Regions from separate parts of the Sporosarcina trichiuri genome, predicted to be linked through region 2. Evidence: a T-box and tRNA genes for the amino acid it is inferred to sense, from the RefSeq annotation. Region 2 holds a T-box; the other holds one or more tRNA genes.

Region 1 (6,748 bases), 290 kb from region 2:
TAATCGTGGATCAGCATGCCACGGTGAATACGTTCCCGGGTCTTGTACACACCGCCCGTCACACCACGAGAGTTTGTAACACCCGAAGTCGGTGGGGTAACCCTTACGGGAGCCAGCCGCCGAAGGTGGGACAGATGATTGGGGTGAAGTCGTAACAAGGTAGCCGTATCGGAAGGTGCGGCTGGATCACCTCCTTTCTAAGGATATATGTCAGCGGAACCTCCTTGCGAGGAAGAAGCTGCACATTCGGAAAAGAACCTTCGGTTCTTACGTTGACATTTTGCGTTCAGTTTTGAAGGCTCATGGCCGGACTTTTTGTCCGCAATTGAACTTTCAAACTTGTTCTTTGAAAACTGGATAAAACGACATTGAAGCAACAAATCAAGACAATCAACCGAGCCGGACACATTTGTGAGCCGGACTGCGATTCTTTTTCGTTCTGACGTCCATTCATCGCTGGATGGCGGAAGAACAATGACTTTATGGTTAAGTTAGGAAGGGCGCACGGCGGATGCCTTGGCACTAGGAGCCTATGAAGGACGGCACTAACACCGATATGCTTCGGGGAGCTGTAAGTAAGCTGTGATCCGAAGATTTCCGAATGGGGAAACCCACCATCTTTAATAGGATGGTACGTATCTGTGAATACATAGCAGATACGAGGCAGACCCGGAGAACTGAAACATCTAAGTATCCGGAGGAAGAGAAAGAAACATCGATTCCCTGAGTAGCGGCGAGCGAAACGGGAAGAGCCCAAACCAGGAAGCTTGCTTCCTGGGGTTGTAGGACACTCTATACGGAGTTACAAAGGGATGGGGTAGGCGAAGCGGCCTGGAAAGGCCCGCCAGAGTGGGTAAAAGCCCCGTAACCGAAATTCCATCCCCTCCAGAGTGGATCCTGAGTACGGCGGAACACGTGAAATTCCGTCGGAATCCGGGAGGACCATCTCCCAAGGCTAAATACTCCCTAGTGACCGATAGTGAACCAGTACCGTGAGGGAAAGGTGAAAAGCACCCCGGAAGGGGAGTGAAATAGATCCTGAAACCGTGTGCCTACAAGTTGTCAGAGCCCGTTAATGGGTGATGGCGTGCCTTTTGTAGAATGAACCGGCGAGTTACGATTCCATGCAAGGTTAAGCCGAGAACGCGGAGCCGCAGCGAAAGCGAGTCTGAACAGGGCGCATGAGTATGGGGTCGTAGACCCGAAACCAGGTGATCTACCCATGTCCAGGGTGAAGGTAAGGTAACACTTACTGGAGGCCCGAACCCACGTACGTTGAAAAGTGCGGGGACGAGGTGTGGGTAGCGGTGAAATTCCAATCGAACCTGGAGATAGCTGGTTCTCTCCGAAATAGCTTTAGGGCTAGCCTCAAACGTCAGAATCTCGGAGGTAGAGCACTGTTTGGACGAGGGGCCCATCCCGGGTTACCGAATTCAGACAAACTCCGAATGCCGATGATTTATGTTTGGGAGTCAGACTATGGGTGATAAGGTCCGTAGTCGAGAGGGAAACAGCCCAGACCGCCAGTTAAGGTCCCCAAGTATTCGTTAAGTGGAAAAGGATGTGGCGCTGCCCAGACAACCAGGATGTTGGCTTAGAAGCAGCCATCATTTAAAGAGTGCGTAATAGCTCACTGGTCGAGTGGCGCTGCGCCGAAAATGTATCGGGGCTAAACGAATCACCGAAACTGCGGATTGACACCTTGGGTGTCAGTGGTAGGAGAGCGTTCCAAGGGCGTTGAAGCTGGACCGGAAGGACTGGTGGAGCGCTTGGAAGTGAGAATGCCGGTATGAGTAGCGAAAGAAGGGTGAGAATCCCTTCCACCGAATGCCTAAGGTTTCCTGAGGAAGGCTCGTCCGCTCAGGGTTAGTCAGGACCTAAGTCGAGGCCGATAGGCGTAGACGATGGATAACAGGTTGATATTCCTGTACCACCTCCCCGCCGTTTGAGTAATGGGGGGACGCAGAAGGATAGGGTGAGCGCGCTGTTGGTCATGCGCGTCCAAGCAGTGAGGTGTGGAACGAGGCAAATCCCGTTCCTGTAACATTGAGCTGTGACGGCAAGGGGAAGTTTCCCTGGAGTCCCTGATTTCACACTGCCAAGAAAAGCCTCTAGCGAGGCGGGAGGTGCCTGTACCGCAAACCGACACAGGTAGGCGAGGAGAGAATCCTAAGGTGATCGAGAGAACTCTCGTTAAGGAACTCGGCAAAATGACCCCGTAACTTCGGGAGAAGGGGTGCTCTGGTAGGGTGAACAGCCCGAGAGAGCCGCAGTGAATAGGCCCAGGCGACTGTTTAGCAAAAACACAGGTCTCTGCAAAACCGTAAGGTGACGTATAGGGGCTGACGCCTGCCCGGTGCTGGAAGGTTAAGAGGAGAGGTTAGCGCAAGCGAAGCTTCGAATTGAAGCCCCAGTAAACGGCGGCCGTAACTATAACGGTCCTAAGGTAGCGAAATTCCTTGTCGGGTAAGTTCCGACCCGCACGAAAGGCGTAACGATCTGGGCACTGTCTCAACGAGAGACTCGGTGAAATTATAATATGCGTGAAGATGCGCATTACCCGCGACAGGACGGAAAGACCCCGTGGAGCTTTACTGTAGCCTGATATTGAATTCCGGTGCAGCCTGTACAGGATAGGTAGGAGCCTTGGATGCGTGAGCGCCAGCTTACGCGGAGGCAATGGTGGGATACTACCCTGGCTGTATTGGACTTCTAACCCTTGCCCGTGATCCGGGCAGGAGACAGTGTCAGGCGGACAGTTTGACTGGGGCGGTCGCCTCCTAAAAGGTAACGGAGGCGCCCAAAGGTTCCCTCAGAATGGTTGGACATCATTCGAAGAGTGCAAAGGCATAAGGGAGCTTGACTGCGAGACCGACAAGTCGAGCAGGGTCGAAAGACGGGCTTAGTGATCCGGTGGTTCCGCATGGAAGGGCCATCGCTCAACGGATAAAAGCTACCCCGGGGATAACAGGCTTATCTCCCCCAAGAGTCCACATCGACGGGGAGGTTTGGCACCTCGATGTCGGCTCATCGCATCCTGGGGCTGTAGTCGGTCCCAAGGGTTGGGCTGTTCGCCCATTAAAGCGGTACGCGAGCTGGGTTCAGAACGTCGTGAGACAGTTCGGTCCCTATCCGTCGCGGGCGCAGGAAATTTGAGAGGAGCTGTCCTTAGTACGAGAGGACCGGGATGGACACACCGCTGGTGTACCAGTTGTCTTGCCAAAGGCATCGCTGGGTAGCTATGTGTGGACGGGATAAATGCTGAAAGCATCTAAGCATGAAGCCCCCCTCGAGATGAGATTTCCCATTACGCAAGTAAGTAAGATCCCTCAAAGATGATGAGGTGGATAGGTCTGGTGTGGAAGCATGGCGACATGTGGAGCTGACAGATACTAATCGATCGAGGACTTAACCAAAACAAAAAAGCGGAGACGACCGTTTTGATGCGACAAGCATAAGGCGAATCGGCGGAGTGGCGGTTTCTGCCACGCAGACGAGTTGACTTATGACCTCAAGCATCAGGGAGTCGAAGCTGGATTACGCGAAAGTCGAAGCGCCGTGAGGCGGTCTTGACTGCACAATGTCCGTTTTATCCAGTTTTGAAGGAACAATAAATCCTTTCAAAAAAACTCTTGCACTTTACATGGTTTATAGTATATAATATGAAATGTCGTTAAGCGGCAGATCACTTGTCTGGTAATGATGGCGAAGAGGTCACACCCGTTCCCATACCGAACACGGAAGTTAAGTTCTTCAGCGCCGATGGTAGTAGGGGGCTTCCCCCTGTGAGAGTAGGACGTTGCCAGGCAGGCGCAGCAATGCGTATTATGGAGGATTAGCTCAGCTGGGAGAGCATCTGCCTTACAAGCAGAGGGTCGGCGGTTCGAGCCCGTCATCCTCCACCATATTTTGTGCCGGTGTAGCTCAACTGGTAGAGCAACTGACTTGTAATCAGTAGGTTGAGGGTTCAAGTCCTTTCGCCGGCACCACTTTGTACGAGCCATTAGCTCAGTTGGTAGAGCATCTGACTTTTAATCAGAGGGTCGCAGGTTCGAATCCTGCATGGCTCACCATCTCTTAGTTTCATCAAAAGGATGCATTAGCATTATGCGGGTGTGGCGGAATTGGCAGACGCGCTAGAATCAGGATCTAGTGCCTTCGGGCGTGGGGGTTCAAGTCCCTTCATCCGCATCCTTTACGCGGAAGTAGTTCAGTGGTAGAATACGACCTTGCCAAGGTCGGGGTCGCGGGTTCGAATCCCGTCTTCCGCTCCACTTTACTTAATCAGGTAATACAATGTATATTGCGCCCGTAGCTCAATTGGATAGAGCGTCTGACTACGGATCAGAAGGTTGTGGATTCGACTTCTGCCGGGCGCGCCATTTTTATGCTTCTACTTACAGATGACCCGGGAAGTAGCTCAGCTTGGTAGAGCACTTGGTTTGGGACCAAGGGGTCGCAGGTTCGAATCCTGTCTTCCCGACCAGTAATTCATGGGGCCTTAGCTCAGCTGGGAGAGCGCCTGCCTTGCACGCAGGAGGTCAGCGGTTCGATCCCGCTAGGCTCCACCATAAGTATTCCATTCATTTCTTGGCGGCGTAGCTCAGCTGGCTAGAGCGTACGGTTCATACCCGTGAGGTCGGGGGTTCGATCCCCTCTGCCGCCATCTAAAGGACCTTTAGCTCAGTTGGTTAGAGCAGACGGCTCATAACCGTCCGGTCGCAGGTTCGAGTCCTGCAAGGTCCACCAGTATTGCTGTCCATATCGGAGGTATACCCAAGTCTGGCTGAAGGGATCGGTCTTGAAAACCGACAGGGGTGTCAAAACCCGCGGGGGTTCGAATCCCTCTACCTCCTCCATTTTCATCACATAGCACGTAAGAGTGAAAGCTCAAATGCAGTACTACTATTATTATCGCGGGGTGGAGCAAAGCGTCATACGAAGATGACGATTTGTAGGATTTCTGAAAGAAATCCGTAATCTTGCAAACAGCAGAACCATGAGCGTGAAAGCTCAAATGCAGTACTACTATTATTATCGCGGGGTGGAGCAAAGCGTCATACAAAGATGACGATTTGTAGGATTTCTGAAAGAAATCCGTAATCTTGCAAACAGCAGAACCATGAGCGTGAAAGCTCAAATGCAGTACTACTATTATTATCGCGGGGTGGAGCAGTGGTAGCTCGTCGGGCTCATAACCCGAAGGTCGCAGGTTCAAATCCTGCCCCCGCAACCAAATGGTCCCGTGGTGTAGCGGTTAACATGCCTGCCTGTCACGCAGGAGATCGCCGGTTCGATCCCGGTCGGGACCGCCATTTTTATTTTATACATAGTTCTCTTTGCTGGTTCAGTAGCTCAGTCGGTAGAGCAAAGGACTGAAAATCCTTGTGTCGGCGGTTCGATTCCGTCCTGAACCACCATAGTCGTGCGGGTGTAGTTTAGTGGTAAAACCTCAGCCTTCCAAGCTGATGATGAGGGTTCGATTCCCTTCACCCGCTCCATTTGGGCCTATAGCTCAGCTGGTTAGAGCGCACGCCTGATAAGCGTGAGGTCGGTGGTTCGAGTCCACTTAGGCCCACTATTCCGCAGTAGCTCAGTGGTAGAGCAATCGGCTGTTAACCGATCGGTCGTAGGTTCGAGTCCTACCTGCGGAGCCATTCATACGGGGAAGTACTCAAGTGGCTCAAGAGGCGCCCCTGCTAAGGGTGTAGGTCGCGAAAGCGGCGCGAGGGTTCGAATCCCTCCTTCTCCGCCATATTTGTTTGGCCCCTTGGTCAAGCGGTTAAGACACCGCCCTTTCACGGCGGTAACACGGGTTCGAATCCCGTAGGGGTCATACTGAAAAAACCTGACTGTTCTGCAGTCAGGTTTTTTGTATTCATTTATCTACATAACTGTCTCTTTTCCGGTATGGAATGTCGCCGAGTTCAGATTCCAGGTTCTCATCATCGAGATTTTCTTCGTATTCGGCTGTTGTGTCACTGCGCACATAACCAGCCGGTTCTCCGTCGATGTCGCTCGCTGCGATGACATCGATGTCTTCCGTGCTTTCATCTTCCACATTGGTATCATACAGATCTTCATAATTGTCGTGGTCCCCTGTGAAGTCGGATGGGGTTTCCGACGTCCCTGATTTCGCGATCGCTTCAAAGCTGTCGATCGGATCTTCGTATATCCCTTCCCGCCGATCTGCAAATGTGTTCGGCTTCGCCATCTTCAGCAAGTCGTTTTCCACCGGTCTGTCATCAGGCACTTCCTGTACTGCATCTTCCACGCATACTGTCGTATAGGGAATTGCCTCCAGTCGTTCAAATGGAATGTCTTTGCCGCATTCCTCACAGACCCCATAGGTGCCTTCTTCCATCCGCTTGAGAGCTGTCTGCACTTTCTCCATTTCCTCGGATGCATGCTCGTTCAGGGCCCTGTCCTTTTCCCTGTCATACAGTTCTGTCCCCATATCTGCGGGGTGATTATCATAAGTGGAGAGTTCGCCGATCTCGTCCTGCGGTGCTGTGTCTGTCGTCGTCCGTTCTTCGGTCACCGTTAAGTCGTCTTGTAGACGAAGCAGTTCCTTCTTCAATGTCATGGTCTGTTCTTTTGTCAGCATTTCATTCACGTCCTTTATGGATTTACCTGCTAGTATGGATCAGAACGGCTGAATTCATATGCATTCAGCTGTTAGTTCTCTGAATTCCTTTTTCGCCCGGTCCTTAAACCTAAGCGGAACAACTTCAGACAGGATCAGCAA
Region 2 (6,748 bases):
TTTTTCATTCCCCCGAATTCTCCCACTCTTCCCACCCATTGCTGTATACTCAAACCAATACATTCCAAAAGACAGGTGACGCGACATGGACGATACGAAACGGATACTGATCATCGAGGACGATCCGGATATCAGCCGGCTGCTGCAAGTGATGCTGGCAGAGGAAAGCCGGGCGATTACGGCGGCGTATTCGGGGACGGAGGGACTGCTGCGGCTGCGGACGGACTTGTTCGATCTTGTGCTGCTCGATCTTATGCTGCCGGGGATGAGCGGAGAGGAGCTGATCCGCGAAATCCGGCGGGACAGCGCGGTGCCGATCCTCGTCATCTCCGCAAAGGCGGGGGTTGCCGATAAGGTGGCGGTGCTGCAGATGGGAGCGGATGATTATATGACGAAGCCGTTCCATCAGGAGGAAGTCGCCGCACGGGTGGCGGTCCAGCTGCGGAAATCCGCTGGAGCAGAGCCGCCGTCCGCGGAACTTGCGTGGCGGGATCTCGCTGTCGACACGGACAAACTGACCGTCACACTCTCTGGAGAGCCCCTTCAGCTGACGAACGCCGAGTTCGACATCCTGACCCTGCTGCTGCGCCATCCGGAAAAGGCGTTCTCGAAAAAGGAGATCTACGAAAGCCTCTGGACAGGTCCGTATTACGGCGACGACAACACGATCAGCGTCCATATGTCCAACATGCGGAAGAAAATCGCCGCGGTGACGGACGAGGAGTATTTCAAGACGATCTGGGGCATCGGGTTCATGCTCGTATAATTGGATGCGAGCCTCGCAAAGAAAGGAGGAGTTGGATGCTGACTCGTGTCCTGCAGCAATTGAAATTGGATGTCCTGTCCTTTGACGAAGTCGACGATTCCCACAGTTCCACTGTGTACAAGTGCAGACTGCGTACAGGGGAACAGGTCTATTTGAAGATCCCGTATACAAAAGTGAAATATGACCGGGAGCTGGCCGCCTACAAAGTGCTGAAAGACCAGGTGTCCATCCCGGACATGTTGGATTTTTGGCCGGGCGATGAAGAGTGTCCGGGCGCGTTCATTCTATCTGAACTGAAGGGGCGGCCGCTGGCCAATACGGACAGCCCCGCCGTCGCGTTCCAAGTCGGGGTGCTGCATGCCGCCATGCACGAGGTCCGGCCGCCAGCTGATATGGAACTGGCCGGGATCGACAATGAATACCCGGGGTGGCCCGACTTTGTGGAACGCCAATTTACCAGTTTCGCGGAAGACGTGAAAGAGCTCTTGGACGGAACGCTATACAACCAGTCGATGGAAACGTTTGAACGCATGAAACGAGAGCTGCCGCCACCCGACGGCCCGTGCTTCCTCCATATGGATTTCCGGCCAGCCAACATCATCGTGGACGGAGACCGGGTATCCGGCGTGATCGATTTCGAAAGTGTCCGGTTCGGCGCCACAGAAATCGATTTCACAAAACTGTATCGCGATTTTCTGAGCTTCGATACCAGCTTGTATCAGTCCTATCAAGAAGGCTATACCAGTGTGAGACCCTTAATGGACTTAGAGGCGGTTCTGCCGTTTTATCAATTTACCGATGCGTTCAATAGTATTGGCTGGTGTGCACGACGCGGCATTGAGAAGAACGCAATGTTTTTTGACAAGAACCTTTCGATCTTGAAGAGTATGTTACTGTAATCCGCTATCATGGCGAACCTGTACAGTGGGCAGGCGTACGCATGAATTACGGAGGTGTTACGATGAGCAGAAAAACCATCTGGATAGCAGGGATCGTATTTGTGGCTGCGACTCTTCTATTGACCAATGTCTTTCACACGGCGATCGGCGGCTATATGATGACAGTCAGTATAACCGCGGCCGGAGTGGCGATTGCAGTCGCACTCTATTTAGTACTTTCCCAGTCCATCAAGCAGTTCGTGCATCGCAGGAATGACTGAACCTACATGATGCCAGAAGTGGAGGCAATCATAATGGGGAAAGGTACATATCAGGGCTTGGCAAACAAATTTTAGGAGGGAGGGATGTGCCCATGAGTTTAGCGGGCTATATTGGATGTATGAAAGAAATACCGCTCAGCGGCGACGGTTCGGAGGATCTCCTTATCATCGGGCCCTGCTTTTCGAGTCCTGCTGAACTCCGGAATGTGAAGGAATGTCAATTCTCTACGCCGTATGTCTATGAAGTGTCAAGTGATTGGGGCATTGAGATATCCGAGCATACGGACACCGCTATCTTGGATGACTCAAAAATGAAGCTGTCCAGACTTTGTGAACTCATGGACCAATATCTTGAGACGGGAGAGTTCTTTGAGCACTACACTTGTTGGGTAGGAGAAGAATGCGATAAGCGGGAAGGGGAAGTCACATTACCGCTCAACAACTTTGATATGGACCGGATTCGCATGCCGGAAAAAACATTGGTGCGGTTCGTGAAATGAATTCTTCTTCAGCAGGCGGCTGCGGCTTGCGAATTCGGCCGGTACGGACTGTCTTGAATTTCCATTGTACCCACGACAACCTTGACAGCCGTCCGCAAGATGTGTATTGTTGGATAAATTACAATAATTTAAAATCGATGACGAAGAGAGTAATTTACGGGTCCGTGGCAAGCGAGTTAGGGAGAGTGGGAGCCTAATACACGGTACGTAAACGAAACGCACTTCTGAGATGTTTCTTGAACTACAGTAGGGAAGATCGGGGCGACACCCCGTTACCAATGGAAAGCGGTCACGTATTGTGGCAACTGGAGTGGTACCACGGGAATCTATGTTCTCGTCTCTTATTGGAGACGGGGGCTTTTTTATATGGAGGGAAAAAATGGATAAAAACCGAATGATTGCAGAGCTGCTTGCCGAAGCGCTGGATCACATAGTCTCGCGTTCTCAGTTTGAACAGCTGTTGGAAAAACCGAAAGATCCGAAATTGGGGGACATCGCATTCCCTTGCTACCGCCTTGAGAAGGAACAAAGGAAAGCTCCGCATCTGATTGCCGCCGACTTAGCAGGCCGGCTACACCACGATCTGATACTAAATGTTACCGCAGTCGGTCCGTATGTGAACATTTCCTTAGACCGCCAGATCGTGATGGACCAGGTTCTGCAGGAAATACTGGCTGCCAAGGAACAGTACGGCTCGCATGGAGCGATGCGGGGGAACGTGCTCATTGATTATTCATCCCCTAATATTGCGAAGCCCTTTTCCATGGGTCATCTGCGGTCCACGGTAATTGGAAACGCACTGGCGAACATCGCGGAAAAGAACGGGTTTACGCCGATCCGGATCAATCATCTAGGGGATTGGGGCACACAGTTCGGTAAATTGATTGTGGCGTACAGACGCTGGGGAGACCAGGCAGCTATTGCAGAGTCCCCGATCCGGGAATTACTGAACATCTACGTGAAGTTCCACGAAGCTGCCGAAACGGACGACTCGTTGAATGAGGAGGCGCGTGTGGCTTTCAAGTCGCTGGAAGACGGCGATCCGGAGGCTTACGCACTGTGGGAGTGGTTCCGGGAAGAGTCGCTGAAGGAATTCGAAGCGATTTATGAGCTGCTGGGAATCCGATTCGACTCGTATGCAGGGGAAGCGTTCTATAACGACAAGATGGAAACGGTCGTCCAGGAGCTGAAGGAGAAATCGCTGTTGACCCGATCCGACGGCGCGCATGTCGTGGAACTTGAAGACCTGCCGCCCTGTCTGATTACGAAAAAGGACGGGGCCACGCTGTACGCGACCCGCGATCTCGCGGCCGCCATCTATCGTCAACAAACATACATTCCCGAAAAAGTGCTGTATGTAGTGGGTAATGAGCAATCTCTGCACTTCAAACAACTTTTCACGGTGCTTGGTAAAATGGGTTTTGGGTGGTCAAAGAATTTGACGCATGTGCCATTCGGGATGATCCTGCAGGACGGCCAGAAGATGTCCACGCGCAAGGGGAAAATCGTATTGCTGGCAGATGTGCTGGACGAGGCGATTGGAACAGCCAAGCGGAATATCGAAGAAAAAAACCCGGCCCTTCTGCAGAAAGACAAGGTAGCCGTCCAAGTGGGCGTCGGAGCTGTCCTGTTCAACGACTTGAAAACCTACCGCTTACATGATATCGATTTCTCAATAGAGCAAATGATGAACTTCGAGGGGGAAACCGGTCCCTATGTCCAGTATACGATTGCCCGGATCTCTTCGCTGCTGACAAAAGGAGGGGATGAAGAGGGCACGCCAAGTTTCGATGGTTTAGGGGAATCGGCATGGCCTGTTGTTAAGCTGCTTGGCGAGTATCCGCTCATGATCCAGAAAGCCTTCGACCAAGCGGACCCGTCCCTGATTGCGAAGTTCAGTCTGAAGCTGTCACGGGAATTCAATAAGTACTACGCTACAACCAGAGTGCTGGAACAAAGTCCGGGGAGGCAGGACCGGCTGGCGTTCGTTTCGTGTGTGCGAATCGTTCTGAAGGACGCGCTCAAGCTATTGGGCATTTCCTCGCCGGATGAAATGTGACGGCCACCTGCCCGCAGAATTTAGGGAACAGGCGGCCGATAGTAAACGGTCGGATGCAGGAGGGGATTGTGATCAGACTTACAACAGGACGCTATGTAGTGACAATCGATCGTACGAGCACAAAAAACTATTATGATACGCACCAGTTCATCACGGAGGATTGCGGCTGTTCGTATTGTGCGAATTACAGGTTGGCTTGTGATCACTTCCCACAGGAAATCCAGGATCTGTTTGACGTTCTCGGGATTGACCCCCGGAAAGAAGGGGAGGTCTCCGAGGTTGGCGTGAATGCCGATGGCACGCATCTCTATGTTGCGTTCTATCATCTGGTCGGGGAGATCTTAGCTGGACCAGGTCCTTATCCAGCTGTGGGCGGTGAACACGATGTTCGGTTCGTGTGTCCGGATCGGGTGGAGATGGATTTCAGCGACGAGCTGGACTTGGTCCCGGACAATTTTCCGCAGCCGGCTGTTCAATTTGAGATCCAACTGAATGTGCCGTGGCTGTTGGACTGACGGTGGCTTCCGGTCGGATGATGAATGCCCCCGTATGCTTGTCTGCTGTATGTGAGTTGAAGAAGTGAGAAACTGATAGAAATGGAGGTACTGCAGATGGAAATCCGACAGGCGACAAGAGCGGATGTGCCGGCCATTGTACGGCTGCTGGCCGATGACGAATTAGGAGCACAGCGTGAGCGATACGAAGATCCGCTGCCCGCCGAATATCTTGAAGCCTTTGAAGCAATGGATTCTCAGACTGGAAATCAAATGATTGTTGCGGTCGACGGCCAAAAGGTTGTCGGGTGCCTCCAACTGACTCTCATTCCTGGGTTGGCCCGGCGGGGGATGAAACGGGCGCAGATCGAAGGGGTCCGGGTGGATCGTCAGTATCGGAGTCAAAGGATCGGTGAACAGCTGTTCCAGGAGGCCATCTCCATAGCGCGAGCGGGACGTTGCAGTCTGGTGCAGCTTACGACAGATAAGCACCGGTCCGATGCCCATCGGTTTTACGAAAGATTGGGATTCGAAGCAAGCCACGAGGGGATGAAGCTGCACTTGTAACGGGCTGCCGGATGTCCATCGGGATGGCTGCCGAACGGGGCATCTGCGACAATCCGATGGATCGTTGCTGGCACGGGGCACAAAGGAAGGGGAAGTGGGAAAATGGCGGAAAAGCACAGTGTACTGGTCACAAGTGTCTCCATCATTCGAGAAGGCAAGGTGTTCCTTGTCCAGGAAGGAAAGCCGGCTGCACACGGTAAATGGAACTTTCCGAGCGGCAGTATCGAATATAACGAAGACATCCTTACAGCCGCCTGCAGAGAAGCGAAAGAGGAGACTGGCTTGGATGTGAAGCTGCGTAGCAGCACGGGTGTATATAATTTCGTCAGCGATTCAGGCGATCAGGGGATCCTCTTCCACTTTGTGGGGGAGATGGTCGGAGGTTCTGTACGCCTGTAAGATGGACTGCTTGCCGGGGAATGGATTTCGCTAGGTGACTTATCGGTCTTTCTGCAGCAGCCTCACCGGGATTCGCAGGTCATGCAGCAGATCGTCGATAATCTGCTGCACCAGCGTGTGTATCCGCTGACGCTGTTCCAGGCGCAGCTGCTGTGACGGACGGGTTTTCAAGAACCTTAGACCAAACAATGCATAGAAGATTTTTGAATTTATCTAATTCAAGGAGGGGACCTCATGCAAACAGTGATTCCCGCTTTCCGCATCACCGATTATGATCGCAGTATGGCATTTTACGTGGACACCTTGGGGTTTGCAGTGGACTGGGAGCATCGCTTTGAACCGCATTTCCCGGCATTCCTTCAACTGACGAAGGACGACATGACCCTCTACTTGACCCAACATGCCGGAGACTGCCAGGTGGGCGGGCTGATCCACTTCTTTGTTCCCAACGTTGACCGTTGGTACAGCGATTTGAAAAACGCGAAGGAACTTTGCATCACGGTGCCTCCGAATGAAGATCTCGAAGGACTTCGGATGATGACCCTCACCGATCCTGATGGCAACCAGCTGCGTATTTGCACACGTTTATAATTTGAGATACATTTGCGTGATCTGTATGTATCGTGGGCGGTTCGGCATTGATAGGATGAATCTGAAATATGGAAGAATCTATGATGGAGCTGCCGGCACCTGATGATCCGGCATGCGGAAAGTGGGAGGATAATTGATGAAGCCGACGATGAATCGGAACGAGCTGTTGGACAACGAGAGTATTTGGAATGCGGTCGTTTCCGTCCTGAGCGG

Evidence for each region. A T-box is a leader RNA that pairs with one kind of tRNA and senses whether it is charged. The one in region 2 lies ahead of argS (arginine--tRNA ligase), so its partner is inferred to be a tRNA-Arg.
Region 1: it encodes a tRNA-Arg, which carries the amino acid that the T-box ahead of argS (arginine--tRNA ligase) is inferred to sense. The anticodon was not compared.

What each region holds. Positions count from the first base shown of each region.
Region 1 covers NZ_CP129119.1:370,737-377,484, forward strand. Annotated here, with positions in the region: rRNA gene QWT68_RS02095 (16S ribosomal RNA) at 1-197, shown strand, start outside; rRNA gene QWT68_RS02100 (23S ribosomal RNA) at 485-3,416, shown strand; rRNA gene rrf (5S ribosomal RNA) at 3,693-3,808, shown strand; tRNA gene QWT68_RS02110 (tRNA-Val) at 3,830-3,905, shown strand; tRNA gene QWT68_RS02115 (tRNA-Thr) at 3,914-3,989, shown strand; tRNA gene QWT68_RS02120 (tRNA-Lys) at 3,998-4,073, shown strand; tRNA gene QWT68_RS02125 (tRNA-Leu) at 4,110-4,191, shown strand; tRNA gene QWT68_RS02130 (tRNA-Gly) at 4,200-4,274, shown strand; tRNA gene QWT68_RS02135 (tRNA-Arg) at 4,306-4,382, shown strand; tRNA gene QWT68_RS02140 (tRNA-Pro) at 4,410-4,486, shown strand; tRNA gene QWT68_RS02145 (tRNA-Ala) at 4,496-4,571, shown strand; tRNA gene QWT68_RS02150 (tRNA-Met) at 4,593-4,666, shown strand; tRNA gene QWT68_RS02155 (tRNA-Ile) at 4,673-4,749, shown strand; tRNA gene QWT68_RS02160 (tRNA-Ser) at 4,767-4,859, shown strand; tRNA gene QWT68_RS02165 (tRNA-Met) at 5,162-5,236, shown strand; tRNA gene QWT68_RS02170 (tRNA-Asp) at 5,240-5,315, shown strand; tRNA gene QWT68_RS02175 (tRNA-Phe) at 5,345-5,420, shown strand; tRNA gene QWT68_RS02180 (tRNA-Gly) at 5,428-5,501, shown strand; tRNA gene QWT68_RS02185 (tRNA-Ile) at 5,505-5,578, shown strand; tRNA gene QWT68_RS02190 (tRNA-Asn) at 5,583-5,657, shown strand; tRNA gene QWT68_RS02195 (tRNA-Ser) at 5,665-5,755, shown strand; tRNA gene QWT68_RS02200 (tRNA-Glu) at 5,765-5,836, shown strand; gene QWT68_RS02205 (TraR/DksA C4-type zinc finger protein) at 5,879-6,607, opposite strand.
Region 2 covers NZ_CP129119.1:77,012-83,759, forward strand. Annotated here, with positions in the region: gene QWT68_RS00480 (response regulator transcription factor) at 86-766, shown strand; gene QWT68_RS00485 (phosphotransferase family protein) at 802-1,665, shown strand; gene QWT68_RS00490 (hypothetical protein) at 1,728-1,925, shown strand; gene QWT68_RS00495 (hypothetical protein) at 2,018-2,425, shown strand; T-box leader at 2,554-2,770, shown strand; gene argS (arginine--tRNA ligase) at 2,805-4,484, shown strand; gene QWT68_RS00505 (hypothetical protein) at 4,553-4,999, shown strand; gene QWT68_RS00510 (GNAT family N-acetyltransferase) at 5,096-5,545, shown strand; gene QWT68_RS00515 (NUDIX domain-containing protein) at 5,648-5,944, shown strand; gene QWT68_RS00520 (glyoxalase superfamily protein) at 6,179-6,535, shown strand; gene QWT68_RS00525 (DMP19 family protein) at 6,672-6,748, shown strand, end outside.